Regions from separate parts of the Azotosporobacter soli genome, predicted to be linked through region 2. Evidence: riboswitches for the same ligand, from Rfam matches in the RefSeq annotation. Region 2 holds a riboswitch; the other holds the start of a gene.
What was found. Region 2 has a riboswitch for FMN ahead of ribB (3,4-dihydroxy-2-butanone-4-phosphate synthase). Riboswitches for the same ligand answer to the same signal wherever they lie in the genome.

Region 1 (5,545 bases), on a different contig from region 2:
GATAATATCGCCTTCCAAGTTGACTTTCCCGCCGACGCCTTTGTATCCGAGCGTCGTCAACGCCGCCGTATGAGGAATCAGTGACACGCTGAACCAGTCCGGCCCTAGCGCCACAATCGTCAAACTAATTCCGTCGATCGTAATTGAGCCCTTTTCCACCACATAGCGCATGACTTCTTCAGGCGCTGCAATCGAAATCACAATCGCATTGTCATTTCGCTCCTTGCGGCGGATGCTGCCGACTCCATCGATATGACCGCTCACGATATGCCCGCCCAGACGATCCCCGACCCGAAGCGTCCGTTCTAAATTGACCTTCTCACCATTTTGCAAAGTGCCGAGTACCGTGCGCCGCATCGTTTCCGGCATAACATCAGCCGTAAACCAATCTGCCCCAAACGCCACGACCGTCAAACATGTACCATTCACTGCAATGCTGTCGCCCATTTTAACATCGTCAACGACAACCTTTGCCCTGACGGTAATTCGGGCCGACTGCGCGCCAGATTCGACAGATTGGACACTACCTAATTCTTCCACAAGTCCGGTAAACATCGCGTCCCTCCCGTCGGCTCACATCGCCGCTAATTAAAATATCGTCCGCTATTTTTTCTATTTCAACCTCTTCGAGTTCCGCCATATCGGGAACACGCTCTAGTCCCACTCCGCCAATCGGCCCCGGTGCAGCATCCCCACCGATGACCTTCGGCGCAATAAACCAATAGACGCGATCCACGAGATTATCCGCCCAGAAAGAAGCATTCAGCCTCGAACCACCTTCAAGCAACAAGCTGCTAATCTGCGCTTTACCTAATTGCTGTAAAAGAGCCCGCAGATCAATTCGTCCAGCCGTATCGGCCTTGATCAGCCAGACCTCGACACCCGCCTGGCGCAATGCTTCAATGCGCTCCGGCGGCGCAGCCTCTGTCACCGCAATGATCGTCTGCGCCAAATCATCGCATACGACCTTTGCCGTCAATGGCGTCTGTGCATGGCTGTCGACAATGACCCTCAGGGGATTTTTTCCGCCCTGCGGCAAGCGGGTCGTCAATTGAGGATCATCTTTTAACACGGTCCCGATTCCCGTCAAGATCGCATCATGGCAATCTCTCAGATGATGTACCCTCTCCCTAGCTGCGCTTCCTGTAATCCACTGCGAGTGCCCTGTTTTCGCAGCTACCTTGCCGTCAAGCGACATGGCCGTTTTTAAGCTGACGAAGGGCAACCCGGTACTAATCCACTTTAAAAAAACAATGTTTTGCCTGGCCGCTTCTGCAGCAAGGACACCTTCCACCACCTCAATCCCCGCCTGGCGTAAATAAGCTAGACCTTTACCAGCCACTAAGGGATTCGGATCCAGCATCGCAACAAACACGCGCTTAACGCCCGCCTCCGCCAACGCTTTCGCGCAGGGACCCGTCCGACCTCGGTGTGAACAAGGTTCCAACGTAACGTAGATATCCGCGCCGCGCGCTAAATCGCCCGCCTGTCGAAGTGCATGAATTTCTGCGTGAGCGGTTCCGGCTTTGCGATGCCAGCCTTGACCAACGACACGCCCTTCCTTCACAATCACAGCTCCTACCAGCGGATTCGGCGTCGTCCGTCCTTCGGCAAGTTTTGCCAGTTGTAAAGCCAAATGCATAAATTCTGGTTGCATAGGACCCTCTCCTTGCCTCTTTCATTCTATGGATATCGATGTAGGAAGAAGGTACTTTAGCAAAAAGGCTGTTAATGGCGTAAATCGCCGCTAACAGCCTTAAAAGACAAAGAAACACAAAGTCTTAGTTTTCTAAGACTCCCGTTGCTAACCTTTTCCCATCCAGACTATACTGTCGGCTCTGGAATCACACCAGATCAGCCAAATTTGGCTCGCGGGCTTTACCGCCGGTAAGGAATTGAAAGAAATTCTTTCTCACCTCGTCCCAAAGGCTCATTATTTAATTGTTTACATATATATTATCAGCAACAAGATAAATAATCAAGCCCCTCTAATCGCATCAATGGCTTGCGCAATATCCGGCGCCTGATAAACTGCCGAACCAGCGACGAGAATCGTCGCACCCGCTTTTTTTACCAATACGGCCGTCTGCGAATTAACGCCCCCGTCGACCTGAATTTCAGCTTTTGAACCACAATTTTCGATGCGCTTTTTCAATCGGATAATTTTATCAACAGAAGCCTCAATAAACTTTTGTCCGCCAAAACCAGGATTTACGCTCATAATGAGAACCATATCCAATTCCGCCAACACCTCATCGAGCGCCGTAAGCGAAGTACCCGGATTCAGAGCTACACCAGCTTTGACGCCAAGTTCTTTAATCTGTTGTACGAGTCGGTGCATATGCGGAGCCGTTTCGGCATGAAAAGTAATCCAATCGGCACCGGCTTTTGCAAAGGGTTCAATATACGCTTCAGGATTCGTCACCATCAGATGAACGTCAAACTCCAGTTTCGTATGCGCGCGCAGCGCCGCGATAACCGGAGGACCGAACGTAAGATTCGGAACGAAATGCCCATCCATGATATCAATATGAACCATGTCAGCGCCTGCCGCTTCAATCCGTTTGATTTCTTGCGCCAAACAGGCAAAATCGGCTGAAAGAATCGAGGGAGCTATCTTAATCCTATTCATCAATCAAAACCCCTTTTTTGTCACTTTATTTTCGTTGCAAATGGCAACATAGTTTTCATAGCGAAGTGCGTCAATTTTTCCAGCCGCGACTGCATTTTTGACGCCGCAAGCCGGTTCATGCAGGTGCAAACAGGAACTAAAGCGGCAGTCTGCCGTCTCTTCAACGAACTCACGAAACCAGTGCCGCAGTTCATCTGGGGCAATATCGGTGATTTCGGCCAAACTGAAGCCCGGAGTATCAACGACAAAGCCGCCGCCCTGCAGCGGCATCAATTCGGCATGACGCGTGGTATGCTTTCCGCGACCGATTTTATCGCTGACTTCGCCAGTCATAAGATTCAAACCCGGCTGCAGCGCATTGAGCAAAGAAGATTTTCCGACGCCGGACGGACCGGAAAAAACGCTAACGCGCCCGCTCAACGTCTTTCTCAATTCTTCCAGGCCTTGTCCGGTCTTCGCCGATACTTCGATCACTTTGTAACCGATCTGTCGATAACATTCCGTCAAGGCACCAATTTCTTTTGCACAGCCTAACTCACTCTTATTGATGCACAACACAATATCGAGTTGCGAACTTTCGGCCAATACGAGAAACCGGTCGAGCAACAGTCTGCTGATATCCGGACTGGCTGCGGCAAAGGTCAAGATAACTTGTTCTACATTAGCCACCAATGGTCGTTTCAATAAGCTGCGTCTCGGCAGGATCGTTTCGATTACGCCCTTTCCGTCGGATAGCAAGCTAAATTGCACCTCGTCACCGACCAGCAGCGAAAAGCGTTCTTTTTTGAATCGGCCGCGCAACGTGCACATAACAACCGCATCCGGTTGCTGTACATAATAAAAACTATTGTACGCCTTGATGATAATCCCCTGGTTCACATTGTGCCTCCTTGTTCGGCTGGCAAAGTTTCAGCGCATCTTAAAACGCCTGTTCTTTGACGCTCACTCCATTGACAAATACCTGAACTTTTCCAGAAGCGCTGCCTTCAACGGTCTTTTCTATCCGGTCGCCCGGTTTATGAACATTCTCGTAAACCGTCCTTTTTCCAGCGGCGTCATTGACAACAATCTGAACGGTCTGGCGACTGGGACCGTCAGGAACCGTGATTTGTACCCCGACGCGTTTAGTGGAAGATCCGGTCTTAGAGACCACCAGATCGACGCTGGAATCTTCGATGACCTCTGCCCCGCCAGACGGATTTTGAGAAATAACCGTTCCCGGCGCATATCGTTCGCTCGCCTCTTCCGTCACTTTGCCGATTTTAAGTTTAAGACTTTCCGCTTGCGCCGTCACGCCGGGAAGCGGCAACCCACGCCAGTCAGGCAAAGCTACTTTCTTCACGCCTGAATTGTGATTGATCACCAAATCAATGGGTGTGTTCTTATTCACCTGCGCCGGCGGGCGGGGATTTTGCGAAATAACCGATTCCAATGGCAATTCCGGGTTATAGACCTCATCAACCCTGCCAATTGTCAGTCCGGCGCTTTTCAGTTTCGCTTCCGCATCCCGGCGGTTCAACCCCTTTAGATCCGGCACGGTCGTCACTTCGCTGCCTTTGCTGACCACCACAGTGATCGCGCGTTGCTCCTTAACCACCGCTCCCGCTTCCGGATATTGCGATATGACATGACCGAGCGGCACTTTATCATCATAGCTTTCCGAAAGCGTAATCCTCAAATTTTGATTCAGCAGTACATTGCGCGCAATGTCCACCTGCTTGCCGACTACGTCAGGAACCGTCACTTCACGGCTGCTCCAAAACTTCCCATACGAGAGAAATGCACCGCCGGCAAAACCGGCCAGCAGCAATAGAGCAACAATAAAGCTCCAACGCCGACGTCTACTCATCGTTCTTTCCGGACGCGCCGACGGCCTGACAACAGTCTGCTCGGCAGTCAATTCATCCGCTTGCGGCACGCCGATAATCTGTGTGGCAAACTCCACGCGTTCCAAGCGCTTCGTGCTGTCATCGCGCACAAATCCCTGCAACGATTTCAAATCGTGAATCATCTCGCGAATGTTGCGAAACCGCTGTTCCGGATCCTTGGCCATCGCCTTCAAGATTACCGCTTCTAAGACGAGCGGAATCGTCGGATCAATCTCACGCGGCGCTTTCGGCGCTTCCTGCAAGTGTTTGAGCGCAATGCTGATCGGCGTTTCGCCTGCAAACGGCAGCGTGCCGGTCAGCATTTCATACATTACAACGCCAAGAGAATACATGTCCGCCTTAGCGCCGATTTTTTCGCCCTTAGCCTGCTCCGGTGAAAAATAATGCACCGAACCGATAATGGTTGAGGTATGGCTCATCGTAGCCGAACTGACCGCCCTGGCAATACCAAAATCGGTGACTTTCACGTGTCCTTTGCGCGTCATGAGGATGTTATGCGGTTTAATGTCGCAGTGAACCAGATTGTTATGGTGCGCATGTTCGAGCGCCTCACCAATTTCGCAAGCGATTGCAAGCGCCGTGTCTACCGGAATAATGCCGCGCAAAATATGATCTTTGAGCGTGTCGCCATCGACATATTCCATCACGATATAATGCACGGTTCCTTCGCAGCCTACATCATAAATATTGACGATATTCGGATGGGATAATTTTGCCGCCGCCTGCGCCTCACGGCGAAATTTGCGGACAAATTCATCATCATGCGTGAATTGGGAACGCAAGACCTTCACAGCCACCTGCCGATCCAGCAATGTATCGAGCGCCTTGTAAACATCCGCCATGCCGCCGCCGCCGATTAATTCTAATATTTGGTATCGCTGTGCTAATATACTGTTTAACATAAGCGTCAATCACCTCCTTATTGTATTGCCATTGACATGATTCTTCGCGCGATTGGCGCCGCCACGCTTCCGCCGCCGCCGCCATTTTCAACGATTACCGCAATCGCGATTTGAGGATTATC
Region 2 (5,545 bases):
ACAACTGGGGCAGATGCATCCGGCGGATATCGCCGATTTGATTGAGGATATGGATTATAATAAGCGGGCCAGTTTCCTGGAAAATTTGGATGAACAACAAGCAGCCGATGCGCTGGCTGAAATGGAACTGGAGACGCAGGTAGAAATCATCGAGCAGATGGATCAGCAAAAGGCATCGGATCTGCTCGAAGAATTGCCGCCGGATGAAGCGGCCGATATTCTGGGCGAGTTGCCGGAAGAAAAATCGCGTGAAATTCTCAGTCTGATGGAAAAGGAAGAGGCCGATGAAGTCCAGGAACTGATGGACTACGACGATGAAACGGCCGGAGCGTTGATGACGACCGAATATATCGCGGTTGCGCCTGAATTGACGGCGCAGGAAGCGATCGACGAATTGCGTCGTATGGCGCCGGAAGCCGAGACGATCTATTATCTCTACGTCACGGATGAGCAGGAACATCTGCTTGGCGTGTGTTCGCTGCGCGAATTAATCCTGACGCCGCCCGAGAAAAGACTGACGGATTTCATGCATAAAAAAGTCGTCACAGTCCATTTTGAGGATGATCACTCCACCGTGGCGGATAAAATACATAAATACAGCCTGTTGGCCTTGCCGGTCGTCGATGAGGAAAATGTCCTGCAGGGCATCATCACGGTCGATGACGTCATGGATATCTTGATGTCGGATCGCAGTCGGGTGGAAATATTTTCGAACCTGCTGAGCGGCAAGCGCTCTGGTAGGGGGTGGAAACAGTAATGAAAAGCTGGCGCAAACAATTTCCCCGCTTGGCTATGTTTCTGGGCGTGATGGGGCCGGGTATCGTTACGGCGTTTGCCGACAATGATGCCGGCGGCATTGCGACCTATGCGGCGGCGGGTGCAAAATACGGTTATCAATTAATTTTCACGATGCTGGTCAGTACCGTTTGTCTGGCTATTGCCCAGGAAATATCGGCGCGAACCGGCGCGGTCACCGGTAAAGGATTATCGGATCTGATCCGTGAACAGTACGGTGTGAAATGGACGTTTTTCGCGATGTCCGTCCTGCTGATCGCCAATATCGGCACCACGGTCTCTGAGTTTTCCGGTATTGCCACGAGTTTTGAACTGTTCGGCATATCCAAGTACATCTCGGTGCCCTGTATGGCGCTGATGATCTGGTGGCTGGTGGTGAAGGCGGATTATCAGCGCGTGGAGAAAGTGTTCTTTGCTCTTTGCCTGGTCTTTTTGAGCTATGTGGTGTCGGGCGTGATCGTCGATCCGCCATGGCAGGAAGTCTTAAAGGCTTCGGTAACGCCAAGCTTTTCCGGCGATGTAGACTTTCTTCTGCTTGCGGTTGGCGTCATCGGCACGACGATTACGCCGTGGGGACAGTTTTATGTGCAGTCTTCGGTCGTTGACAAAGGCATCACCGCGAAAGAATACCGCTATACGCGCTGGGACGTGATGATCGGTTCTTTCTTTACCGGCTTTATTGCCTTTTTCATCATGGTCGCCACGGCAGCGACGCTGTACGCGAACGGCATCACGATAGAGACGGCGAAGGATGCGGCAATTGCTCTGGAACCGCTGGCGGGAAAGTACGCCAGTTTCCTCTTTGCCTTAGGCTTACTTGGCGCATCGATGCTGGCGGCGTTTGTTCTGCCGCTTAGCACCTCGTATGCGATCTGCGAAGCGTTCGGCTTTGAACAGGGGATCAGCAAGAATTATAAAGAGGCGCCGGTCTTTTTCGGCCTTTATACGGTGATGATCGTCCTGGGCGCGGCGATCGTGCTTTGGCCGGATTTATCATTGTACCAGGTCATGCTGACGACGCAGGTCGTCAACGGCGTATTGCTGCCGCCGATTTTGGTCTTTATGGTCTTGATCGCCAGCAATGTGAATCTGATGGGCAAACATGCCACGTCGAAGACTTATAACGCCATCACCTGGGTCTTCACCACATTCCTGATCCTGCTCACGTTGGTGTTGTTGGTTACGACGCTCTTTCCGGAAACGGCGGAATGGATCAAAACGCTTCTCTGACAGTCTCCGATGGTCTCAAATTAATTGAGACCATCTTTTTTTTGCGTAATGGGCAATTGTAAGAAGAGTGGCAGTCATCTGTAATTGAAAAAAAATAGGCAGAAAGATAAAGTAAAGAAGCAGACTTATTCTCAGGGCAGGGTGAAATTCCCTATCGGCGGTAGCCCGGCATAGCCGGGGAGCCCGCAAGCGCTCTTGCAGACCGCAAGATGGCAGCAGATCTGGTTGAGCCAGAGCCGACGGTTATAGTCCGGATGAAAGAGGATAAAACAGTCTTTTGCCAAATCACTGTATATTCCTGTGCCTTGATTCGGATGAGTCGCCTAAATAAAGGAGGCGTATCACGATGAATCAGAAAAAAGAAGAAAGCGTATGGAAAAAAAGAGTGACCAATGCGTTGTCATCCTTGCAAGAGGGCAAAGGGGTATTGGTAACCGATGATGAAGAACGGGAAAATGAGGGCGATTTGATTTTTTCAGCCGAAAAGATTGGTGTTGCGGAAATGGCGATGTTGATTCGCGAATGCAGCGGAATTGTCTGCCTTTGCCTGCCTGAAGAGCAGGTAGAAAGATTGGCGCTGCCGATGATGACGGAAAAAAACACCAGCGCCTTTCAAACGAATTTCACCGTATCGATTGAAGCGGCGCAGGGCGTGACGACCGGCGTATCGGCGGCTGACCGGGTGACGACGATCAAAGCGGCGATCAAAGAGGACGCCTGCTATAGCGACCTTTGCAGTCCCGGTCATGTCTTTCCGCTTCGTGCCAGAAAAGGCGGCGTACTGGAGCGGCCCGGACATACGGAAGCAACCGTCGATCTGATGCGGCTTGCCGGGCTGAGACCGTTTGGCGTCTTATGCGAATTGACAAACCAGGATGGCTCAATGGCGCGTCTGCCGGAAATCACTGCGTTTGCGGCAAGACATGCTTTTCCGCTGCTGTCGGTGGCCGATTTAATAAAATATAGAAGAGCAATAGAAGAAAAGTAAGTCAGCAATGGACGGATCGCTTCTTAAGAAAAGAAGGCGGTCCGTCTATTTTGCTGTCTAATGGCGAGAAGATAGTAGGATATGATATAATGACTAGAAGAAAATACGCAAGGAACACAGGGTGATGAATATTGGCAAAAGCAACGGATAAAGAAAGAAGACGCTATGAAGTAATCGGTGTGTTTCTCATGGCGCTAGGCGTTATCGGTTTGATCAGTTTATATGGCGGCAATACCGGCGTGCTCGGGCGCTACTTAGGCAAATTTCTTTCTTACGCCTTCGGTATTGGCGCTGTAGTCGTGCCGATCTTGATCATGGCGATCGGCGGCATGTATATTAAAAGCGGTCAGGCGATTCGTTTCAGCAGCCGCTTTTGGGGTCTGTTATTATTTTATGTTTCGGTACTGGCGTTGTTCCATCATTTTCTGGTTGCCGAAGGGACTGAAATCTTGCCGGAAAGCCTGCTCGAAGGCGGCGGCCTGATTGGCGGCATGGTGCTCTTTCTTCTGCGCAAAGTCGTCGGTTTTTACGGCGGCATGGTCCTGGTTTTGGCGATGGCTGTCTGGGGACTCTTATTGGCGACGACCTGGTCGCTCTACCATACGTTGAGCGCAGCGGGACAAAAGACGCAGGAAGGCATAACCACCGCCTATGAATCCGTTCATAGCAAGGCGGAAACTTTTTATAATCAGGATAAAGACTGGCGTTTTACCACGCATGGCCGTTCCGGCAAACAGGAGAAAGGCGAATACGAATCGCCGACGCTATTTAACCGCCTCTTCAGCAACAGTCGTTTGGCAGGCGAGACAGAGGCGGTAAAAGAAGTGCCGCTTCTGCTGCATGAGGAAAAAGAAAGCGAGCGATACGAAGCGCCGCTGCTGGAGGAACGCGTCAGTACGCCGGAAAGACCGGCAGCGCCGCCGCAAAAGGTTCGTCAAACGGCGCCGCGTGAAAACGTGAAGCCGCCGGAGCGGACGAATAACAAGGAGACGCCGTTGCCAGGACTGCTTGATCCCGCACCAACGCCGGTTCCGGGACAGTATCAGCTGCCGCCGCTCTCACTTCTGAATAAGCCGAGCGTCAAGAATGACGGCAAACAGGATAAGGAAGTGGCGGCTAACGCGAAAACACTGGAAGAAACATTGGAAAGTTTTGGCGTCAAGGCGAAAATAAAGCATGTGAGCCAGGGACCGGCCGTGACGCGCTATGAACTCGAGCCTGCGCCCGGCGTAAAAGTAAGCCGCATCGTGAATCTTGCCGATGACATCGCGCTCAGTCTCGCGGCGTCGGGCGTGCGGATCGAGGCGCCGATTCCCGGCAAAGCTGCGATCGGCATCGAAGTGCCGAATAAGACGGTTTCAAGCGTGCCGCTGCGCGATGTGTTGGACCATCCGAATTTTTTGACCGCCAAGTCGCATTTGACCGTCGCGCTGGGCAAGGATATCGCGGGCAATATCATCACGACTGATCTGGGCAAGATGCCGCATCTTTTGGTGGCCGGTTCGACCGGTTCCGGCAAAAGCGTATGCGTAAACACGCTGTTGGCGAGCATCCTTTTTCGGGCGACGCCGGATGAGGTGCGATTTATCCTGATTGACCCGAAGGTGGTTGAACTTACAAGTTATAATGGCTTGCCTCATTTGCTGACGCCGGTTGTGACCGAGGCGAAAAAAGCAGCGGCTGCGCTTCGCTGGGCGGTCGTGGAGATGGATCGCCGTTATGAAATGTTTGCGGCGGCCGGCGTCAGGGACATCGGCCGTTATAATGAACAGATCGATGCGTTCCCGGTGGGTGACGGTTCGAGCGGGACGAAGATGCCGTATATTCTGGTCGTTATCGATGAGTTGGCGGATCTGATGATGGTTTCGCCGGTCGATGTGGAAGATGCCATCATCCGTCTGGCACAAAAAGCGAGAGCCGCCGGCATTCATATGGTTCTGGCGACGCAGCGCCCTTCGGTCGACGTTATTACCGGCTTGATCAAAGCGAATGTGCCTTCGCGCATCGCCTTCGCCGTATCGTCGCAGGTCGACTCACGCACCATCCTCGATATGGGCGGTGCAGAAAAATTATTGGGCAAAGGCGATATGCTGCTCTATCCGATCGGTACGCCGAAGCCGCTGCGCGTCCAAGGCGCATTCATTGCCGACGGAGAGGTTGAGGCACTGACCGATTACATCAAAGCGCAAAGTGAACCGCCGGAGTATGTGGATGGCGTTACGACCTGCGAAAATCCTAATTCGAGTGCGGCACATCAGGCGGAAGTCTGTGAAGACGAATTATTGGAAGACGCAGTGCGCATTATCATGGAGACGCAGCAGGCCTCGGCGTCGATGCTGCAGCGCAAGTTCCGCATCGGTTTCACGCGGGCGGGCCGCCTGATCGACCGGATGGAAGAATTGAAGATTCTCGGGCCGAATGTGGGCAGCAAGCCACGGGAAATCTTGATGGGCTATGAAAATGCGATGGAACGCTATTTCAGTAAAAATGAAGCGGCGAGTGCAAAAGAAGAGGACGATTAAAAAAGCGGCG

Region 1: another riboswitch for FMN. It lies ahead of ribD (bifunctional diaminohydroxyphosphoribosylaminopyrimidine deaminase/5-amino-6-(5-phosphoribosylamino)uracil reductase RibD); the one in region 2 lies ahead of ribB (3,4-dihydroxy-2-butanone-4-phosphate synthase).

The regions. Positions count from the first base shown of each region.
Region 1 is NZ_JAUAOA010000007.1:63,737-69,281, forward strand. It holds gene QTL79_RS08480 (riboflavin synthase) at 1-555, opposite strand, end outside; gene ribD (bifunctional diaminohydroxyphosphoribosylaminopyrimidine deaminase/5-amino-6-(5-phosphoribosylamino)uracil reductase RibD) at 524-1,657, opposite strand; FMN riboswitch at 1,804-1,934, opposite strand; gene rpe (ribulose-phosphate 3-epimerase) at 1,979-2,632, opposite strand; gene rsgA (ribosome small subunit-dependent GTPase A) at 2,636-3,511, opposite strand; gene pknB (Stk1 family PASTA domain-containing Ser/Thr kinase) at 3,552-5,423, opposite strand; gene QTL79_RS08505 (peptidoglycan D,D-transpeptidase FtsI family protein) at 5,441-5,545, opposite strand, start outside.
Region 2 is NZ_JAUAOA010000012.1:17,919-23,463, reverse strand. It holds gene QTL79_RS11365 (magnesium transporter MgtE N-terminal domain-containing protein) at 1-757, shown strand, start outside; gene QTL79_RS11360 (Nramp family divalent metal transporter) at 757-2,025, shown strand; FMN riboswitch at 2,149-2,295, shown strand; gene ribB (3,4-dihydroxy-2-butanone-4-phosphate synthase) at 2,372-3,013, shown strand; gene QTL79_RS11350 (FtsK/SpoIIIE family DNA translocase) at 3,202-5,535, shown strand.